One region of the Agrobacterium sp. O3.4 genome, then DNA from elsewhere that is predicted to be linked to it. Evidence: predicted binding sites of a transcription regulator. Region 1 holds the regulator's gene; each other region holds the start of a gene.
What was found. The regulator LexA, encoded in region 1, represses DNA repair genes until DNA is damaged. The targets are predictions, from matches to a motif close to TGTTCNNNNTGTGTTCNG.

Region 1 (6,824 bases):
ACCTGCATGATCGGATCGTCAGAATTGCCGGTGGCTTCCAGCACTTCATACATCGTCTTCTGCATGATCTTGGCGCGCGGGTCGTAGTTCTTGTACACGCGGTGGCCAAAGCCCATCAGGCGGAACGGATCGTTCTTGTCCTTGGCGCGGGCGATGTATTCCGGAATACGGTCAACAGAGCCGATTTCGTTCAGCATGTTGAGCGCCGCTTCGTTGGCGCCGCCATGTGCAGGACCCCAGAGGCAGGCGATGCCCGCCGCAATACAGGCGAACGGGTTTGCACCCGAAGAACCGGCAAGACGCACCGTGGAGGTGGAGGCGTTCTGCTCGTGGTCGGCATGCAGGATGAAGATGCGGTCCATGGCGCGGGCCAGAACCGGATCGACCTTGTAATCCTCGCACGGCACCGCAAAGCACATGTGCAGGAAGTTGGAAGCGTAATCCAGATCGTTCTTCGGATAAACGAAGGGCTGGCCGATATGGTACTTATAGGCCATGGCGGCGATCGTCGGCATTTTCGCGATCATGCGCAGCGAAGCGACCATGCGCTGGTGCGGATCGGTAATGTCGGTCGAGTCGTGGTAGAAGGCTGAGAGAGCACCGACCGTGCCGCACATGACGGCCATCGGATGCGCATCGCGACGATAGCCGGTGAAGAAACGGCTCATCTGCTCGTGCACCATGGTGTGGCGCGTAACGCGGGTGTCGAAGTCCTTCTTCTGCGCAGCCGTCGGCAGTTCGCCGTAAAGCAGCAGATAGCAGGTTTCCAGGAAGTCGCCCTGTTCGGCGAGCTGCTCGATCGGGAAGCCGCGGTGAAGGAGAACGCCTTCGTCACCGTCGATATAGGTGATCTTGGATTCGCAGGAGGCCGTCGACGTGAAACCCGGGTCGTAAGTGAAGGAGCCCGTGTGCTTGTAGAGCGTGGCGATATCGACGACGCTTGGTCCAATCGTGCCTTCCCTTACCGGGAGTTCCACCTGCTTTTCGCCAAGTGTCACTGTAGCGCTTTTTTCCGTCATACTGATCCTCCGAGAACATGCGGGTGGAGGCGTTGAGACACGCCTCGCGGTTAAGCGTCTACCGATTAGCTATATGATCCTTGCGCCGATGCCAAGCTATTCGAAGGTCAAATTGTGCATTGCGGCAAACGCAATTACGTTGCTTGCGGCATTATCGGCCATGGCAATTCAATCTCGGTCAACGCGCGGTTAAAGGAAAGGATTGCAATCCTTCCCGCCGCCCTGCAAACCTGTTTCCGGTGCGGCAGGGGCGCGGCGCGGATTGCTTGGTCAAGGGGAAAAAAAGCATCTCGGATATGCCGAAACGTTGCAGGGTGAGTTGCCCGGCGCGCATGAAATCCTGTTTCCCGTTCACCGTGCCGGCGATCTTGTGGCTTATGATCTGCCCACCCGTGTTGTCAGGCGCAATCTCAAGGCTGTCATCACCGAAAAAGTTGCCGGCTGTGTCGCCGAGGAACGCGCATTCGGCCATGATTTCCTTTTCGTTCCCGTCTTTATCGGCTGCGGCGCGATCCTGTGGTTTTCCCTTGATGTCACGCCGTCCTTGCCTGCTCTCGCCATCATGTTCCTGCTTGCTGCCGGTCTGGCGCTGTTTAGCCGATATAATAACGGCCTGTCGGCGGCGACCTGCAGCGCTGCCGCTTTTCTTCTGCTGGGCATGCTTCTGGCGGATGTTGAAACCCGGCGGGCGGGAACCGTGGTACTGGATACCCCGGTTACAACCACCATCACCGGCACGGTGGTGCGCCGGGAAGTGGATGCGCGCGGTTCCTGGCGATATGTCATTCAGCTGGCTGCGACCGAAGCGCCAGCATTGTCGCGTCCGCCGGCGAGAATCTCGCTGATGTCCCGTGGCGGAGGTGACCCCGTTGCACTTGGCGCGACCATTCAAGGCAAGGCCCGACTGTCGCCGCCTTCCGGCCCTGCTTTGCCGGGTCTGAATGACTTCGCCTTCGCTTCCTATTTCAAAGGTATTGGTGCGACCGGATTTTTCTACAAACCGCCGCAGGCACTCATATCACCAAGGGGCGACATCAAAGTCGAAACGGGCTGGCTGGAATGGGCGGATATGCGGCTTTATGGCCTGCGCAGCGCCATTGCAGAGCGCATCCGCTATGTCATTGGCGGTGACGCCGGAGCCTTCGCCGCGTCCATCGTCACTGATGAGAGACAGGCGATCTCGGCCGATACGATGGAGGCATTGAGGCTTTCCGGCCTTGCCCATATCGTTGCCATATCCGGGCTGAACATGGCACTTGCCGCAGGCATTTTTTTTGTGGGGCTGAGGCTGACCTTCAGCTTGTTTCCCGCTTTTGCGCAGCGCTGGCCCGTCAAGAAGATTTCGGCTTTCGCGGCACTCTTGATGACGCTCGCCTATTACCTGATTTCCGGTTTCGCCGTCTCCGCCGAGCGCGCCTGGCTGATGATGTCGGTGATGCTGATCGCGGTTCTTTTCGATCAGCCGTCGCTCAGTCTCCGGAATGTCGCTATTTCGGCTCTCATCATCCTTGTCTTTTCGCCTTCGGAAATCATGGGGCCGAGTTTCCAGATGTCGTTTGCCGCGACCATCGCGCTCGTATCCACCTATGCCTGGTGGGGCCGCCGGCGCGGCGATCACGAGCGACTGTTGATCGGACGCAGACCGGTATGGATGACGGCGGCGCAAATGGCAGGAACCATCATTGGCGGGGTCATTACCACGTCGCTGATTGGCGGAGTTTCGACGGCGATCTATTCGGCCGAGCATTTCCATCGTGTCACCACCTATGGACTTTTCGCCAATCTGGCTGCCATGCCGCTGATGTCGCTGATCGTCATGCCCTTTGGCCTGCTCGCCATGCTGCTGATGCCGTTCGGGCTCGACGGGCCGTTCCTGAAGATCATGGGTTATGGCATGGCGCTTGTCATCGAAGTCGCCAATGAAGTGGCGTCCTGGGGCGGCAGTGCAGCAACGGGGCGGCCGCATGAGTGGTTCATTGGTCTCGGCTCCGCCGGTTTCCTGCTGCTCACCTTGCTGCGCAGCCGGCTTGCATTGCTTGGTATTCCGCTTCTTGTTTCCGCCTTCGGCCTGTCGGCGGCCACGGCCTATCGCGATGGCCCGGATCTGCTCATTCACGAGGAGGGGGAACTGGTGGCGCTGCTGGACGACGGCAAAGCCTATACGACAAAAACGCGACCGCAGGACTTCGTATACGGCCAGTGGCAAAGAGCACTCCTGTTGCCGGAACAGCCCGTTCCACCGGTCAATCTCAAAGCGGAGGCCGCAATAACCAGTGTAGGATTGACCACAAAATCAAAACTTACGCCGGAGGAGACGAGGGCGGTGACACGGCAGATGACGGCAGCGCTGAAAGATGCGGAACCCGGCGTCTTCACCTGCAGCAAAGGCATATGGTGCGTGGCGCGCGCCGGGAGCGGGGAGTGGATCGTCGTTCTGGAAGACGGCCGGTTTGCCGGAAAAGCCTGCGACATCGCCGATATTGTCGTCGTTTCCCGCAGGACCTCGTTTTCACAATGCCGCTCAGGTGCGCTTCTGCTCAACCGGGATATATTGCGGCGCATTGGTTCGGTGGAAATAAACTTTGCCGACAGCGATCAGCCTGCGGTCGTCGGACGGCTGCGCGCGGCGATTGCCGGGGCGGACAGGCCATGGAGCGAGCACCGCTATTACAACTGGAAAACCGACCGTTTCGAATACGAGGTGCCGGAACCAGTCAGGCAGTTGCTGGCGACACCGCAATGAACGTCGCCAGCATGGATATTCAGACCTTCACACGCAGATCGGCAGTCATTTCACCAATGCCGCCGATTTCCTCCTCATGCGCCGCATCGCGCCAGATCTCATTCAAACCGGCTTCATACCATTCACGCATGGCGGGCAGGGCCAGCAGCCGGTCGCAATAGGCTTTTGCCGCAGGTGAAAGATCAGCGCCATAGGTCTGGAAACGGAACGCGACAGGGCAGAAGAAAGCATCGACCGCCGTGAATTTCTGACCGGCAAGATAAGGACCGCCGAATTTTGTCAGACCTTCGCTCCATAGCGCATCGATGCGCTTTATGTCTGCCGCAAGCCCGGCATCGCCACCCTTCGGCTTGACCCGAATACCGACCGACATCGGATAAAGATTGCGCAGCGAGGAAAAGCCGGCATGCATTTCACTCGCCGCCGAACGCGACCATGCCCGCGCCTGCTTGTCGCCTGCCCAGACGCCCTGGTGCCGTTCTGCGAGATATTCGGCGATCGACAGCGTTTCCCATATCGTCACGCCATCATCGACAAGGCAAGGCACTTTGCCGGTCGGCGAGAAGCTGGAAAAGGCGACACCTTCGCCAAACGGAACAAGTTTTTCATCAAAGGCGATACCCAGAGTGCGCATCAACACCCACGGCCGCAGTGACCATGAAGAGTAGTTCTTGTTGGCGATGTAAAGATCGTACATGGCTTATCTCCCGGATATGACGCGCATTTCTATACCTGTCGGGGCATGATGGAATATCGAAAATAATCCATGGCACTCATAAATCGCGTTGATGAATGGCAGGGGCTTTGCATCGAGTGTCACCATTCGGTGGCAGCGTCAGGCCGGCCGCATCCCGCAAGCGTCAACGACCTCACGCGATCAGAAGTCCACGGCGTACGACGCATTGGTGATAACAGGCCGGTGAGGAGTGCGCGACAAAGATATCCATATGAAACTGGAACTGATCTTTACCAGACGAGATGTATCCGTCTGCGGGAAGAATAGGAGTGCCCGAGACTCACATGGTCAGTCGAACTAAGAAATTGCCGTTATCTTCGACAGGCGCCGCCGCATGACGACACCTGTCTCGAGAGAATGACGGCCAATTCAGATCAATGGTAACGGCGTATAAGCCCGACCAGCTTGCCTTGAATTTTTACCCGGTCAGGCCCGAAGATACGGGTTTCATAAGCGGGGTTGGCGGCTTCCAGCGCGATGGAAGCGCCCTTGCGGCGGAACCGCTTCAGCGTCGCTTCCTCGTCATCCACCAGTGCCACGACGATATCGCCCGGATTGGCGGTATTGCTGTTGCGGATGATGACGGTATCGCCGTCGAAAATCCCCGCCTCGATCATCGAATCGCCCTTAACTTCGAGCGCGTAATGTTCACCCGAACCCAGCATGTCCACCGGTACGGCAACATCATGGGTGTTGTTCTGGATGGCGGAAATCGGCACGCCGGCGGCGATGCGGCCCATGACCGGCACCGTGGCAGCACCACCGAGATCGTTGGCGGGCGCCTTGGGCGCAGGTGCGGGTTCCGGTGCCTTCGGTTTGCCGAGGCTGCCTTCGATGACGCTTGGCGAAAAGCCGCGCTGCGGCCTCGCACCAGGCGCATAGGCCTCCGGTAGCTTGATGACTTCCAGCGCCCGTGCCCTGTTAGGTAGCCGGCGAATAAAGCCGCGCTCTTCGAGGGCGGTTATCAGCCGGTGGATGCCGGATTTGGAAGCAAGATCGAGTGCGTCCTTCATTTCATCGAAGGAGGGCGGCACGCCGGACTCTTTCATTCGTTCATGAATGAAGAGAAGCAATTCCTGCTGTTTGCGCGTGAGCATGAGGAAAACACCCTTGAGAATCGTAGTGGAGGTCGCGAAACAAATACAGAACGAACACTATATGTTCCATATGTGTTCCGCAATCCCCTAAAATTTCGTGAAGCTGCTATCTGTTGTTTTGATAATTTGCCTGAAAGCACGAAATTGTGCTTTTCTGCCGTCCGGACTGTTCCGGCATGGCCATGCCGCATGCGACAGGAGGAAGCAGGGAAATGACGAAACCATACCACATCGACCATCTCGTATTGCCTGTCGAGCACATCGACATTGCGGCAAATCGCCTTGGAAACCTGGGATTTACGGTAGCGCCTGCGGCTCTTCACCCCTTCGGCACGCAGAATGCCTGCGTTTTTTTCGCCGATGGAACGTATCTGGAGCCTCTCGCAATCGCTAACCCGGCTAACTATAATGCATCGATTGATCGCGGAGATGTGTTCACCGGGCGGGACCAGGCCTTCCGGAAACAGGTTGCAGGCGAGGGATTTTCCGCTCTGGTCGCTGCGACACAGGACGCTCGTGGCGATCACGACCGATTCGTAGCCGCGGGCCTCTCGGCCGGGAATGGCTTTGAATTTTCGCGGCCGGTCAAAATGCCGGATGGTTCGCAGAGCGAGGCGGCCTTCCGGCTGGCTTTTGCAGCAGGCGGTTCCGCGGAGGATTTCTTTCTGTTCAGTTGCCAGCGGCTGCAGGCCCTGCCGGGCGACCGCTCAGTGCTGGAGCGCCATGCTAACGGCGTTTCCGGTCTCAGCGAGATCGTCCTGTTTTCCGGTGGTGATGCGAATGCGGTGCGGCTAATCGAAACTGTTTTCGGCTGTGATGGCAAAATGTCCCCGGATGGTGATGTGCTTTTCGCAACCGGCAATGCCCGCATAAGACTGACGCAAAAGCCGGTCTTCGGCGGACATGCCTTTAATATTCCCGAAGAGGGCGGCGGTGGATTGCGCGGCGCAGGCATCGTCTTTTCCGTTCGCGATCTTGCCGTGACAGAAGCGGTACTTGCTGCTAATGGCGTGTCCAGCACAGAAGCGGCTGGCCGGCTGGTGGTGCCCGCAGCACCCGGTCAGGGCGTTGCCTTCGCCTTCGAGGAAAAATGATGAGCGTTACGAACAATCTCAAAGTCACCGCCGGCGATGGCGCCAGCAAGGTCTCCTTTTCCAATACCGAGCGTTTTTCGCTGATTGCCGGCCCCTGCCAGATGGAAAGCCGCGAACATGCCTTCATGATTGCCG
Region 2 (6,824 bases), on a different contig from region 1:
TCCGTAACCCTTCACTTCGGTCACGGTCAGGCCCTGGATGCCGACGCCGGTGAGCGCTTCGCGCACCTCATCCAGCTTGAACGGCTTGATAATGGCCATCACAATTTTCATCTGGTTTCCCATCCTTTGTTTGTCCTCGGCACGGAGCCGACTCTCCTTGCCGCTGGCAGATCAGTAACAGCGACTGCGGACATACATTCAAAGGGCGTGCCAGTTTTGGATGGGGCATCTAACTTATTGAAATATAAAATTTATATGACATGCGTCTGAAAAACGGGCACGAAGACGCGCAATTTTCGTCTATTAAATGTGCGGTTTTTGAAAAAAGCACATTATTTAATCAGTTGCCCTTTTGCGGATCAGACCTTCCTGTGCCACGGATGCGACCAGTTCACCCTGTCTGGTGAAAATATTGCCACGGGTCAGGCCGCGGGCGCCTGAGGCGCTGGGGCTGTCCTGCGTATAGAGCAGCCAGTCGTCCAGCCGGCAGGGACGATGGAACCACATGGCATGATCGAGGCTCGCCACCTGAATGGATGGGTCGAAGATCGTCGTGCCATGGGCATAAAGCGAGGTGTCTAGCAGGGTCATGTCCGAGAGATAGGCGAGAATGGCCGATTGCAGGTGCGGATTGTCAGGCACGTCGCCAACGGCGCGGACCCAGATGTCCTGCTGCGGTTCCAGTTTTTCCTTCGAGATATAATGGGTCAGTGAAACCGGTCGTATCTCGATCGGCCGCTTGTTGCTCCAGTAGTTCCGGATCGAAGCCGGCGCCTTGGCCAGAAAGGCTGCCTGCATCTGCTCTTCACTCATCAGTTTTTCGGGCGGCGTCACATCAGGCATTTTTATCTGATGGGTAAAACCGTCCTCGAAGATCTGAAACGACGCCGACATGGAAAAAATCGCCTTGCCATGCTGGATGGCGACCACGCGGCGGGTGCAGAAGCTTGCGCCGTCGCGGATACGCTCCACCTGGTAGACGATAGGCACCAGCGGATCGCCGGGGCGCATGAAATAGGAGTGCAGCGAATGCACCTGGCGGTTATCATCCACCGTTCTTTGTGCCGCAATCAGGGCCTGAGCGATGACCTGGCCGCCGAAAACCCGCTGCCAGCCGATTTGCGGGCTTTCGCCGCGAAACAGGTTCTCTTCCAGCTTCTCGAGATCGAGCGTGGCGATGAGATTGACCATCGGGTCTGACGTTTGCGAGGGATGCGACATTTTTTCGACCTGCTCCGGCTGTAGGAAGATGTCACATGGTCTATAGTGCGGCTATGATGCGTGCACAAGATTTGAGGAGAAGCGCGATGCTGGACGTGGTGGTGGCAGGCGGCGGATATGTCGGCCTTTCGGTTGCTGTCGCAATCAAGCAGGCGGCCGGGCACCTCAATGTGCAGGTGATTGAGGCTGCTCCTGATGATGTGTGGAAGAAAGATGTGCGCGCCTCCGCCATTATTGCGGCGGCCACGCGCATGCTCGACGTCTTCGGCATATGGAGCGAAATCGAGCCTGAAGCGCAGCCCATCAACAGGATGATCGTCACCGATTCGAAGACTGCCGATCCGGTTCGCCCGGTGTTTCTGACCTTCGATGGAGCGGTGGAAGAGGGCAGGCCGTTTGCCCATATGGTTCCGAATGTTGCGATGGTCGGGGCGCTGAGGGGCCTGTGCGACCGCCTCGGCATCGAAATCCGCCACGGGCTCAGCGTTTCCGGCTTTACCGCGGGTGCGCAATCGACGGCAATCAGCCTTTCCGACGGCTCATCTGTCGACGCACGATTGTTGATTGCCTGCGACGGGGTTCGCTCAGCGCTGAGAGATATGGCCGGCATCAAGACCGTGCAATGGGATTATGACCAGGCCGGTATCGTCACCACTGTCGAACATGAGCGGCCACATGAGGGCTGCGCGGAAGAGCATTTCCTGCCGTCAGGACCTTTCGCCATCCTGCCGCTCAAGGGAAACCGGTCGTCGCTTGTCTGGACCGAACGCAAGGCTGATGCCGACAGGCTGGTGGCCTCCGATGATCTGGTGTTTGAGGAGGAACTCGAGCGCCGGTTCGGCCATAAGCTCGGATCTATCCGCCCCGTCGGGCCCCGCCGGGCCTTTCCCCTCGGCCTGACGCTGGCGCGCTCCTTCGTTGCCCCTCGTTTTGCGCTTGCCGGCGATGCGGCGCATGGCATTCACCCGATCTCGGGGCAGGGTCTCAATCTCGGCTTCAAGGACGTCGCGGCTCTCGCCGAAACCGTGGTTGAGGCCGATCGTCTTGGTCTCGATATAGGCTCTCTCAATGTTCTGGAGCGTTATCAGTCCTGGCGGCGTTTCGATACGCTGCGAATGGGCGTGACGACGGATGTGCTTAACCGGCTTTTCTCCAATGATGTCGGTCCCATCCGCATCATGCGCGATTTCGGTCTTGGCGTGGTCGATCGTTTGCCGGGTCTGAAATCCTATTTCATCGGTCAGGCAGCCGGCACGACGGATGCAAATGCGCCGCGCCTGCTTAGCGGCCAGACGCTCTGATCCAGCACCTTTCGCAGGTTCCAGATCGGCTTTTCCGCGATTGCCGCTTGACAGTCGATTCCGGTATTTTCTGTCTGAAGGTTTTGCCATAAAGCTGAATCCGGCCAAGGACTTATCCGGATTCATAATCTTGTATGGGCCGTGCTTTCACCAACCAGATGTTGCGGAGAACAAAAGCTGAATCACCGTGAGTCAGCGATTCGTATTCGATTCGTTCGCAGACTGTTCTTTGCCACGCCTGATTCCGTTTTCGCCGGATTCTTTTTTCTTGATTAACCGGCTGAATCTGCATGGAAAATTGCGGGAATGAGGCATCTTGCATCAGTTTGCAATCAAGGCCTATTGCCTTTGCCGACGGGCGTTGCCATGTGTGGTGCGCGTGTCCACGTCCATGATGGCGCAGGGCACGGCAAGCAGATGAAGTCGATTCGCGGATAGTACGTTGAATTTTCGCCCCATGATCCTGAGCGGCCGCGGTGTCACGGCCGTTCTCGGCCCCACCAATACCGGCAAGACCCACTACGCGATCGAGCGGATGGTCGCGCATGGCAGCGGTGTCATTGGCCTGCCGCTGCGTCTTCTGGCGCGCGAGGTTTATACCCGCCTGGTGGAGAAGGTGGGTGCGCCGAACGTGGCGCTGATTACCGGCGAAGAAAAAATATCTCCTCCCAAAGCCAAATATTCCGTCTGCACCGTGGAAGCCATGCCGCGCGAGACGACCGCCGCCTTTGTCGCGATCGACGAAGTTCAGCTCGCCGGCGATCTGGAGCGCGGCCATATCTTCACCGACCGCGTGCTGCATCTGCGCGGGCGGGAGGAAACACTGCTTCTGGGTGCCGGCACGATGCGCCCGATCCTTGAAAAGCTGCTGCCGGGAATTACGGTGGTCGAGCGGCCACGCCTGTCGCAGCTCTTTTATGCAGGGCAGAAAAAGATTACCCGCCTGCCGCAACGCACGGCAATCGTCGCGTTTTCGGCAGAAGAAGTTTATGCCATCGCCGAGCTGGTGCGCCGCCAGCGCGGCGGCGCGGCCGTGGTGATGGGCGCTCTCTCACCGCGTACGCGTAACGCCCAGGTCGGGCTCTACCAGTCCGGCGATGTTGAATATCTGGTGGCGACCGACGCCATCGGCATGGGTCTCAACCTCGATGTCGATCATGTCGCCTTTGCGCAGGACCGTAAATTCGACGGTTATCAGTTCCGCAATCTCAATCCCGGCGAAATCGGCCAGATCGCCGGCCGCGCCGGCCGCCATCTCCGCGATGGCACCTTCGGCGTAACGGGGCGCGTCGATCCGTTCGACGACGAGCTGGTGGAGCGGATCGAAACCCATCAATTCGATGCGGTGAAAGTGCTGCAATGGCGGACGAAAAATTTCGATTTTTCCTCCATCGCCAATCTGCGCCTGAGCCTTGATGCCGCTCCGACAATCCAGGGACTTTCCCGAGCCTTACCCGCCATCGACCAGCAGGCGCTGGAATATCTGTCGCGTTACCCCGAAATCATCGACGTGACGACGAGCGATGCGCGGGTGGAAAAACTCTGGGAGGCCTGCGCGCTTCCCGACTATCGCCGTATCGCGCCAGCCCAGCATGCCGACCTGATCTCGACGCTTTATTTCGACCTCGTGAAACGTGGTGCGGTGAACGAAGATTTCATGGCTGAGCAGGTGCGCCGCGCCGACCGCACGGATGGAGAGATCGATACATTGTCTGCGAGGATTGCGCAGATCAGAACATGGACTTATGTATCGAACCGCCCAGGATGGCTTGCCGATCCGACACACTGGCAAGAAAAGACGCGGGAAATCGAGGATCGATTGTCCGATGCGCTACATGAAAGGTTGACGAAACGCTTTGTTGATCGCAGGACATCTGTGCTCATGAGGCGCCTGAGAGAGAATGCGATGCTTGAAGCTGAAATCAGTGTAAATGGTGATGTCTTCGTAGAAGGACATCACGTCGGCCAATTGGCCGGATTCCGGTTCACGCCGGTGTCGGGAATGGAAGGGCCGGATCAGAAGGCCGTGCAAGGTGCGGCCCAGAAGGCGCTCGCTCTCGAATACGAGGCGCGTGCAGCGCGTCTGCATGCCAGTGGAAACGGCGATCTCGCTTTGAGCTCCGATGGTCTGGTTCGCTGGTTGGGCGAACCGGTGGCCCGCCTTTCGGCAGGTGATAACATCATGAAGCCGCGGGTGATCCTGCTGGCCGACGAACAGTTGAGCGGCAATGCCCGTGACCATGCGCTGGCGCGCGTCGAACGTTTCGTCAATCATCAGATTGCGACCGTGCTGAAGCCACTGGATGACATTTCGCGCGCCGAAGACCTTCAGGGTCTGGCGAAGGGTCTGGCGTTCCAGCTGGTCGAAAATCTTGGCGTTCTGTTCCGCCGTGACGTCACCGAAGACGTGAAGTCGCTGGATCAGGATGCACGTGCCTCCATGCGCCGCTACGGCGTGCGTTTCGGTGCCTATCACGTCTTCCTGCCTGCACTGCTGAAGCCGGCTCCGGCCGAGCTTGTCACGCTGCTCTGGGCGCTGAAGAATGACGGCCTCGGCAAGCCGGGTTATGGCGATCTCATTCCGGTTCTGGCCGCCGGCCGCACCTCGGTGGTGACCGATCCCGCTTTCGAGCGGATGTTCTACAAGCTTGCCGGTTTCCGTTTCCTTGGAAAGCGCGCCGTTCGTATCGACATTCTCGAGCGCCTGGCCGATCTCATCCGTCCGCTGTTGCAGTGGAAGCCCGGCCAGCAGCCGCGTCCGGAAGGCGCTTATGACGGCCGCCGTTTCACGACGACGACCGCGATGCTTTCCATTCTCGGCGCAACGCTTGACGACATGGAAGAGATCCTCAAGGGTCTTGGTTACCGCGCCGATCAGGTGACGGCGGAAGAGGCGCAGGCCTTCCTCGCCAATCAGGCCGGGGCTGCTGCTCCGGCCATTGCCGATCAGGTGACGGCAGACGAGGAAAGCGCTGAAACCGAGCAGGACGAGCCGGCTTCCGAAGAGCAGGCATCCGAGACGGTGGCTGTTGCGGAAGTCGAAGCCGCTGAAGAAGCGCCGGTTGCGGAAGCTGTCAGCGAGGAGGCTGCTGCTGGCGAAGCCGTACCCGCTGAAAGCGCTGAGGCAACCGAGCCGAAGCCCGTTCTTCTGTGGCGTCCTGGTGGCCGCAATGAAAACCAGCGCGGCGACAACCGTCGTCCCGGCAATCGCGGTCATGGTCGTGAACAGGGAGCGCGCGAGCAGGGTGAGCGTCGTGGCGAAGGCCGTCGTGACAATCGTGACGGTGCAAATCGTGACGGGGCAAATCGCGAAGCTACCAATCGCGGCGGTGAGGGCGAGCGCAAGCGTGATGGCGGACGCCCTGATCGCGGCAATCGCAATGATCGTCAGGATCGTGGCGAGCGCAAGGACAGGCCTGATCGTAACGACCGCGGCGGAAAGCCGCAGGGTCAGCAGCGGTTCGAAGCCAAGCCACCCCGCAAGGAGAAGCCGATCGATCCGGATTCGCCTTTCGCAAAGCTCGCTGCTCTCAAGGAGCAGCTGAAGAAGTAAGCCCATGGGGAGCAACGAACAGCCACTGGAGAGCGCGCGTCAGCGTCTGGACAAGTGGCTGTTCTTTGCCCGCATGGCCAAATCCCGTTCGCTTGCCCAGGGCTACGTCCAGTCGGGTCACGTCAAAGTCAACGGTGTCACTATTCGCCAACCCAGCCATACGGTAAAGGCGGGTGACAGGCTCGATATCGGTTTCGAGCGCATGGACAGGGTGCTGGTCGTAAAGTCCGGAGGGGCACGGCGCGGACCCTACGAAGAAGCAAAACTTCTCTATGACGATCTGACGCCGCCCCGCGACCCATCCGACCGGTTTAGTCCGCTGGAGCAGGCGATGCGTGAACCGGGCAGCGGTCGTCCGACAAAAAAAGAGCGCCGGGCGCTCGACAGGTTTCTGTCTGATAGTGACGGAAGCAAAGATTAGAATAAACCTCCCGGCCGGACCCGTTTTTCAGAATTGTTTATCCTTGCTATCTGAAGTCAAAGGCATTACGTCCTTTGCGAAATTGCCCTGTCTGAATTCCGGGCGTCGGCTTGTGTTCCGAAGCCCAAAGACCCGGTCTGCATATTCTGGAGTTCATCATGACATATGTCGTGACCGACAATTGCATCCGCTGCAAATACACCGATTGCGTTGAAGTCTGCCCCGTGGACTGCTTTTACGAGGGTGAAAATTTTCTCGCCATCAATCCTGACGAATGTATCGATTGCGGTGTGTGCGAACCGGAATGTCCCGCCGAGGCGATCAAGCC
Region 3 (6,824 bases), 500 kb from region 1:
CCGGCATCCGACGAACCACCGCCCATGGCCAGCTTCTTGCGGGCATCCGCAAGCTCACGCTCCAGCTTCTTGCGCTCGTCAAGCAGCCCTTCAACGCGCGACAGCACGTCGCCCGGCTGAACCTTCAGCGACGACGCCAGAGCCTTCACCCTCTCATCCTGCTCGGCAAGATAGGCGAACGCACCCTGACCGGTGACGGCCTCAAGACGACGCACGCCGGAACCGACAGCGCTTTCGCCGAGAATGCGGATGAGGCCAATCTGACCGGTGGCAGCCACATGGGTGCCGCCGCAAAGCTCAACGGAATAGGGACGATTGGCTTTTGCGCCATGCAGGCCGGTGCCCATCGACACCACGCGAACCTCGTCGCCGTATTTTTCGCCGAACAGCGCCATGGCACCTTCGGCAATGGCATCGTCAACGCTCATCAGGCGGGTGACAACAGGCGAGTTCTGCAGCACGATCTCGTTCGCCATGTCCTCAACGACCTTCAGCTCCTCGGCCGACATCGGCTTGGGATGTGAAACGTCGAAGCGCAGGCGCTCGGGCGCAACCAGCGAACCCTTCTGGGCAACATGGGTGCCGAGCACTTCGCGCAGCGCCTCATGCAGCAGGTGGGTTGCGGAATGGTTGGCACGCAGACGCGAACGGCGATCATGATCGACCGTCAGCTGTACGGCTTCATCGACCTTCAATCCACCCTTGGACACCGTGCCGGAGTGCACAAAAAGGCCTTCGCCCTTTTTGTGGGTTCCGGTGACATCAAAGCTGCCAGTTTCGCCGACGATGACACCGGTATCGCCCATCTGGCCGCCCGATTCACCGTAAAATGGCGTCTGGTTGACGATAATTTGCACCGTCTCGCCCTCGGCAGCACTATCGACTGCCTTGCCATCCCTGACGATCGCCTGAATGACGCCCTCAGCGGTTTCGGTGTCGTAGCCCAGGAACTCCGTTGCGCCGAGCTTTTCCTTCAGCTCGAACCACACGGTTTCCGTTGCCGTATCGCCGGAGCCGGCCCAGTGCGAGCGGGCTTCCGCCTTCTGGCGCTGCATGGCATCGGTAAAACCGGAAATATCGACGCCGATTTCGCGGGCGCGCAGCGCGTCCTGTGTCAGATCGAGTGGGAAACCATAGGTGTCGTAAAGCTTGAAGGCGGTTTCGCCATCCAGCATATCGCCCTTGTGCAGGGTCGAAGTAGCATCGGACAGCAGCGACAGGCCGCGTTCCAGCGTCTTGCGGAAACGGGTTTCCTCAAGTTTCAGTGTCTCGGAAATCAGCGCCTCGGCCCGAACCAGTTCGGGATAGGCGCGACCCATCTGCTGGATCAGCGCCGGCAGCAACCTATAGATCAGCGGCTCGCGCGAGCCCAGGAGCTCGGCATGGCGCATGGCGCGGCGCATGATGCGGCGCAGAACATAACCACGACCTTCGCTTGATGGCAGAACGCCATCGGCAATCAGGAAGGAGGCCGAACGCAGATGATCGGCGATGACCCGGTGGCTGGCGCGGTGCTCGCCTTCGGCCGGAACCCCGGTTGCCTCGACGGAAGCGGCGATCAATGCGCGGAACAGGTCCGTGTCGTAATTGTCGTGTTTGCCCTGCAGCAGTGCCGAAATGCGCTCGAGGCCCATGCCGGTGTCGATCGACGGGCGCGGCAGGTCGATGCGTTCTTCCTTCGTCAGCTGCTCATATTGCATGAAGACGAGGTTCCAGATCTCGATGAACCGGTCGCCATCCTCTTCCGGCGAGCCGGGCGGGCCACCCCAGATATGATCACCGTGATCGTAGAAGATTTCCGAACAGGGACCACAGGGACCGGTATCGCCCATCGCCCAGAAATTGTCGCTGGTCGCAATGCGGATGATGCGGTCGTCGGAAAAACCGGCGATCTTCTTCCAGAGATTAAAGGCCTCGTCGTCGGTGTGATAGACCGTGACCAGCAGCCGGTTGCGGTCGATGCCGAATTCCTTGGTGATCAGGTTCCAGGCATGGGTGATCGCCTCTTCCTTGAAATAATCGCCGAAGGAGAAATTGCCGAGCATTTCGAAGAACGTATGGTGACGGGCGGTATAACCGACATTGTCGAGGTCGTTATGCTTGCCACCGGCGCGCACGCATTTCTGCGCCGAAGCGGCGGTGGAATAGGGACGGCTTTCAAGACCGGTGAAGACGTTCTTGAACTGCACCATGCCGGCATTGGTGAACATCAATGTCGGATCGTTGCGCGGCACCAGCGGGCTGGAGGGCACGATCTCGTGTCCATTCTTTTTGAAGTAGTCGAGAAAGGTCGACCGAATTTCATTTACACCGCTCATGCCCACACACCGCTCACAGCTGGAGTCCATCATTGCCATCACAAATGACGGCTATATTGCAAAATCAATGGCTTTTATCGTCCGTATCCTGCCCTGTCCAGCCATGCAGGTAAACCAAGGCGCATCGACAAACAAAAAGGGCCAGGCGAGGGAAAATCGCACGGCCCATTTCGTTTCGATCAGCTCATTTCGGCAAAACGGCCCGACAATTCATGCCCGGCCGCTTTTGAGGTGTCAGCCCTCGTCGCCGTCACCGTCGCTATCGCCGGCATCCGGACCGCCATTCTGCAGGAAGCGGTCAGCGATCAGACCGGCATTCTGGCGCAGCGCCAGCTCGATCTCATTGGCCGTTTCCGGATTGTCGCGCAGGAAGGTCTTGGCGTTCTCACGCCCCTGCCCCAGACGCTGGCTGTTATAGGAGAACCATGCACCGGATTTCTCGACGATACCGGCCTTCACGCCGAGATCGACAAGCTCGCCGGTCTTGGAAACGCCTTCGCCATACATGATGTCGAATTCCACCTGCTTGAAGGGCGGCGCCATCTTGTTCTTGACGACCTTGACGCGCGTCTGGTTGCCGACCACCTCTTCGCGTTCCTTGACGGCGCCGATACGGCGAATGTCGAGACGCACGGAGGCGTAGAACTTCAGCGCGTTACCGCCCGTCGTCGTTTCCGGCGAACCGAACATGACGCCGATCTTCATGCGGATCTGGTTGATGAAGATCACCATGCACTTCGACTTGGAGATCGAAGCGGTCAGTTTGCGCAGCGCCTGGCTCATCAGACGCGCCTGAAGACCTGGCAGGCTGTCACCCATCTCGCCTTCGATTTCCGCCCGCGGCGTCAGCGCCGCGACCGAATCGACGACCAGAACGTCGACCGCGCCGGAACGAACCAGCGTATCTGTGATTTCCAGTGCCTGTTCGCCGGTATCCGGCTGCGAAATCAGCAGGCTCTGCAGATCCACACCCAGCTTGCGGGCATAGACCGGATCAAGCGCATGTTCGGCGTCCACGAAGGCGCAGATGCCACCCTTCTTCTGGGCTTCCGCAATGGTCTGCAGCGCCAGCGTCGTTTTACCCGAGCTTTCCGGACCATAAATTTCAACGATGCGCCCCTTCGGCAGACCGCCGATGCCGAGCGCGATATCCAGGCTGAGCGAACCCGTCGAAACGGTTTCCACTTCAACCACATTTTCATTGGAACCGAGCTTCATGATCGATCCCTTGCCGAACGAACGTTCGATCTGGGAGAGCGCCGCTTCCAGTGCCTTGCTTTTATCCACGGATTTATCCTCTACGAGACGCAAAGAATTTTGTGCCATCTGAACCACCTTTAGGTTATTGAAGCCGCACAGGCAATGAAGCAGTATGGAAATGGTATGTACTCCATTTGTTCTCATTTCGCAAGGCGCAGCCAGCATATTGAAAACAAATAGCGATAAGTGGTTTGTTCTATCTTTGTTTTTCGGCTCCGGCCTATCGCCGCAAACGGGAAGTGACAGGGAAACGGACAGGAGGTTCGGCCGAATCGTCCGGCCTTTCCATCCGCCAAAGAGGGAAACGCAAGCGTGAAGAAAATACTCGTTCTGGGCGGCGCGCATATCGACAGGCGCGGCATGATCGAGACTGAGACGGCGCCCGGCGCCAGCAATCCCGGCTCCTGGATGGAGGAGGCAGGCGGCGGTGGTTTTAACGCGGCGCGCAATCTTGCCCGGCTCGGTTTTGCCGTCCGCATCATCGCGCCACGCGGCGGCGACGTGACGGGCGAAGCGGTGGCGGAGGCCGCAAAATATGCCGGCGTCGAAGATACGCCCTTCATTTTCCTTGACCGTCGTACGCCGAGCTACACTGCCATTCTGGAGCGTGACGGCAATCTGGTCATCGCGCTTGCCGATATGGACCTCTACAGGCTCTTCACCCCGCGACGCCTGAAAGTGCGTGCCGTGCGTGAGGCGATCACGGCAAGCGACTTTCTGCTCTGCGATGCCAATCTGCCTGATGACACGCTGACCGCGCTCGGCCTCGTCGCCCGCGCCTGCGAAAAACCGCTCGCCGCCATCGCCATTTCACCCGCCAAGGCGGTGAAACTGAAGGGCGCGCTTGCCGATATCGACATCCTCTTCATGAACGAAGCAGAAGCACGCGCGCTCACCGGAGAGACGGCGGAAAATGTTCGCGACTGGCCCGGCATTCTGCGCAAGGCCGGGCTTGCCGGCGGCGTCGTCACCCGCGGCGCAAGCGAGGTCGTGGCTTTCGATGCGACGCAAACCGTAACGCTCAACCCGCCCCTTATCCGCGAGGTGAAGGACGTGACCGGCGCCGGCGACGCCATGGCCTCCGGTTATCTTGCCGCGATCGCCGAGGGAAAGACCATCGCGGAAGCGCTGAGACAGGGTGCGGCGGCGGCGGCCATCACCGTACAATCGCCCTTCGCCACCTCGCAGGATTTATCAAAAGACAGTGTCGATGCCATGTTGGGACTTGTTCCCGCAGCTGAAATACTGGCATGAACCCGCTTTCAAGAACTGGAACAGAATAAATGACCCGCCCAATCTCCCCGCTCCTGCCCATCGTTTATTCACAGGAAGTCGCCGCCGCCAAGCAGCGCGGTGCGCCGATCGTCGCACTTGAATCGACCATCATCACCCATGGCATGCCCTATCCCGGCAATATCGAGATGGCCGAAAGCGTCGAACAGATCATTCGGGACCAGGGCGCCGTTCCGGCGACCATCGCCGTCATTCACGGCACCCTGCATATCGGCCTCGAAAAGGACCAGCTGGAGGCGCTCGCCCAGACCACTGACGCCATGAAGGTCTCGCGCGCCGATATCGCCTTCGCAATCGCCGAGCGCCGCACCGGTGCCACCACGGTTGCCGCCACCATGATCGCCGCCGCCCGCGCCGGCATCCGCGTTTTCGCCACCGGCGGCATCGGCGGTGTGCATAAGGGCGCGGAAGAGACCTTCGACATCTCCGCCGATCTGACCGAACTGGCCAAGACCGGCGTCATCGTCGTCTGCGCCGGCGCCAAGGCGATCCTCGATATTCCGAAGACGCTCGAGGTTCTCGAAACCAACGGCGTGCCCGTCGTCACCTTCGGCTCGGAAGAATTCCCGGCCTTCTGGTCGCGCTCCTCCGGCCTGGCGAGCCCGCTTTCGCTGAACAGCCCGGCAGCAATCGCCAATTTCCAGGTAACCCGCGAACAGCTCGGCATCGATGGCGGCATGCTGATCGCCAACCCCGTGCCGGAAGAAGACGAAATCCCGCGCGAGGAGATGGACATCTACATCAACCGCGCCATCTCCCATGCCGAGCGCGACGAAGTCACCGGCAAGGCGGTCACGCCCTATCTGCTCGGCGATATCTTCCGGCTAACGGATGGCCGCAGTTTGGAGACCAATATTGCGCTGGTGCGCAACAATGCGCGGCTGGCGGCGGAGATCGCGGTGGCGCTGGACTGAAGAGCATTCAGTTTTCTCAGTCATCCTCGGGCTTGACCCGAGGATCCACGTTGCGACAGCAGGAATGGATCCTCGCCTCAAGGGCGAGGATGACGGTGCGAAAGTAGCAAGCCCGACACCAACAAAAAGCCCGGAAAGCTTGCGCTCTCCGGGCCTTTGTTTTCCTGCCAGAACCCGATCAGTTCTGCGCGACCGGCTTTACCAGCGGCGTGACACGGCGGATGGTGACGCGGCGGTTCTGCTGTTCCGGACCGAGTGTCTGGACCTTCAGGTAACGCTCGCCATAACCCTGCGTCGCAAGGTTTTCCGGCGGAATGCCATAGACATCGGTCAGCACATTGGCGACGGATGCGGCACGCTCGTCGGAAAGGACGAGGTTGCTTTCATCCGAACCCACGGCGTCGGTGTGGCCTTCGATCAGGAAGGTTTCCGCGGGGTTCTTTTCCAGCGCCTTGTTGATCGCGTCCGCCACCTTGCGCAGTGAGCGAGCCTGCGCCATCGGGATTTCGGCGCTGCCGGTGGCAAAGGTGATCGTATCGAGGTCGATACGGCGCACCTTGTCACGGATACGGGCCGAATAGCGCACTTCATCCAGCGAATAGACACGTTCCACGGGCTCGACCGGCGGCTGCTCGAGGAAGCGGTAATAATCGCGGTCCGGATCGCTCGACGTGTCGATGATATAGTCACGAACGGGGATACGCAGGCGCATCGGCGGCAGGTCGAGTCCCGGATCGCGATAGACATAATCGCGATCTGGATCGTCCATCAGCTCGGGCGCATAGAACAGCACATATTCCCGGCCGCGATCATCGATGCGCGAGCGCTGGATCACGTCGCCATAACGATTGCGGATCGTCACCACCTGCGTGCCGTCACGGCGCTCCACGGTTTCGCGGACGCGACCGCCCGGCAGACGCTCGTAATAGGGCTCGCCGCCATCACGAATGAAGCGCTGATTGTCATCGCCACGCACGACGACACGATCGCCGAATTGCAGGATGATCGGCGCATCGCGATCACGATCCCGGTCACGCGG

Region 2: a site for LexA is predicted at 2,735-2,752, ahead of M0412_RS18280 (helicase-related protein). Genes of this name have one in related genera too.
Region 3: a site for LexA is predicted at 3,771-3,788, ahead of recA (recombinase RecA). Genes of this name have one in related genera too.

What each region holds. Positions count from the first base shown of each region.
Region 1 is NZ_JALPZP010000001.1:1,204,751-1,211,574, reverse strand. It holds gene gltA (citrate synthase) at 1-1,019, opposite strand, end outside; gene M0412_RS05835 (ComEC/Rec2 family competence protein) at 1,327-3,762, shown strand; gene M0412_RS05830 (glutathione S-transferase family protein) at 3,782-4,459, opposite strand; gene lexA (transcriptional repressor LexA) at 4,873-5,595, opposite strand; gene M0412_RS05820 (VOC family protein) at 5,808-6,689, shown strand; gene kdsA (3-deoxy-8-phosphooctulonate synthase) at 6,689-6,824, shown strand, end outside.
Region 2 is NZ_JALPZP010000003.1:230,859-237,682, reverse strand. It holds gene M0412_RS18295 (P-II family nitrogen regulator) at 1-123, opposite strand, end outside; gene tesB (acyl-CoA thioesterase II) at 337-1,221, opposite strand; gene M0412_RS18285 (ubiquinone biosynthesis hydroxylase) at 1,278-2,522, shown strand; gene M0412_RS18280 (helicase-related protein) at 2,980-6,075, shown strand; gene M0412_RS18275 (RNA-binding S4 domain-containing protein) at 6,080-6,496, shown strand; gene fdxA (ferredoxin FdxA) at 6,655-6,824, shown strand, end outside.
Region 3 is NZ_JALPZP010000001.1:700,458-707,281, reverse strand. It holds gene alaS (alanine--tRNA ligase) at 1-2,318, opposite strand, end outside; gene recA (recombinase RecA) at 2,553-3,644, opposite strand; gene M0412_RS03395 (carbohydrate kinase family protein) at 3,891-4,832, shown strand; gene M0412_RS03390 (pseudouridine-5'-phosphate glycosidase) at 4,862-5,785, shown strand; gene M0412_RS03385 (OmpA family protein) at 5,964-6,824, opposite strand, start outside.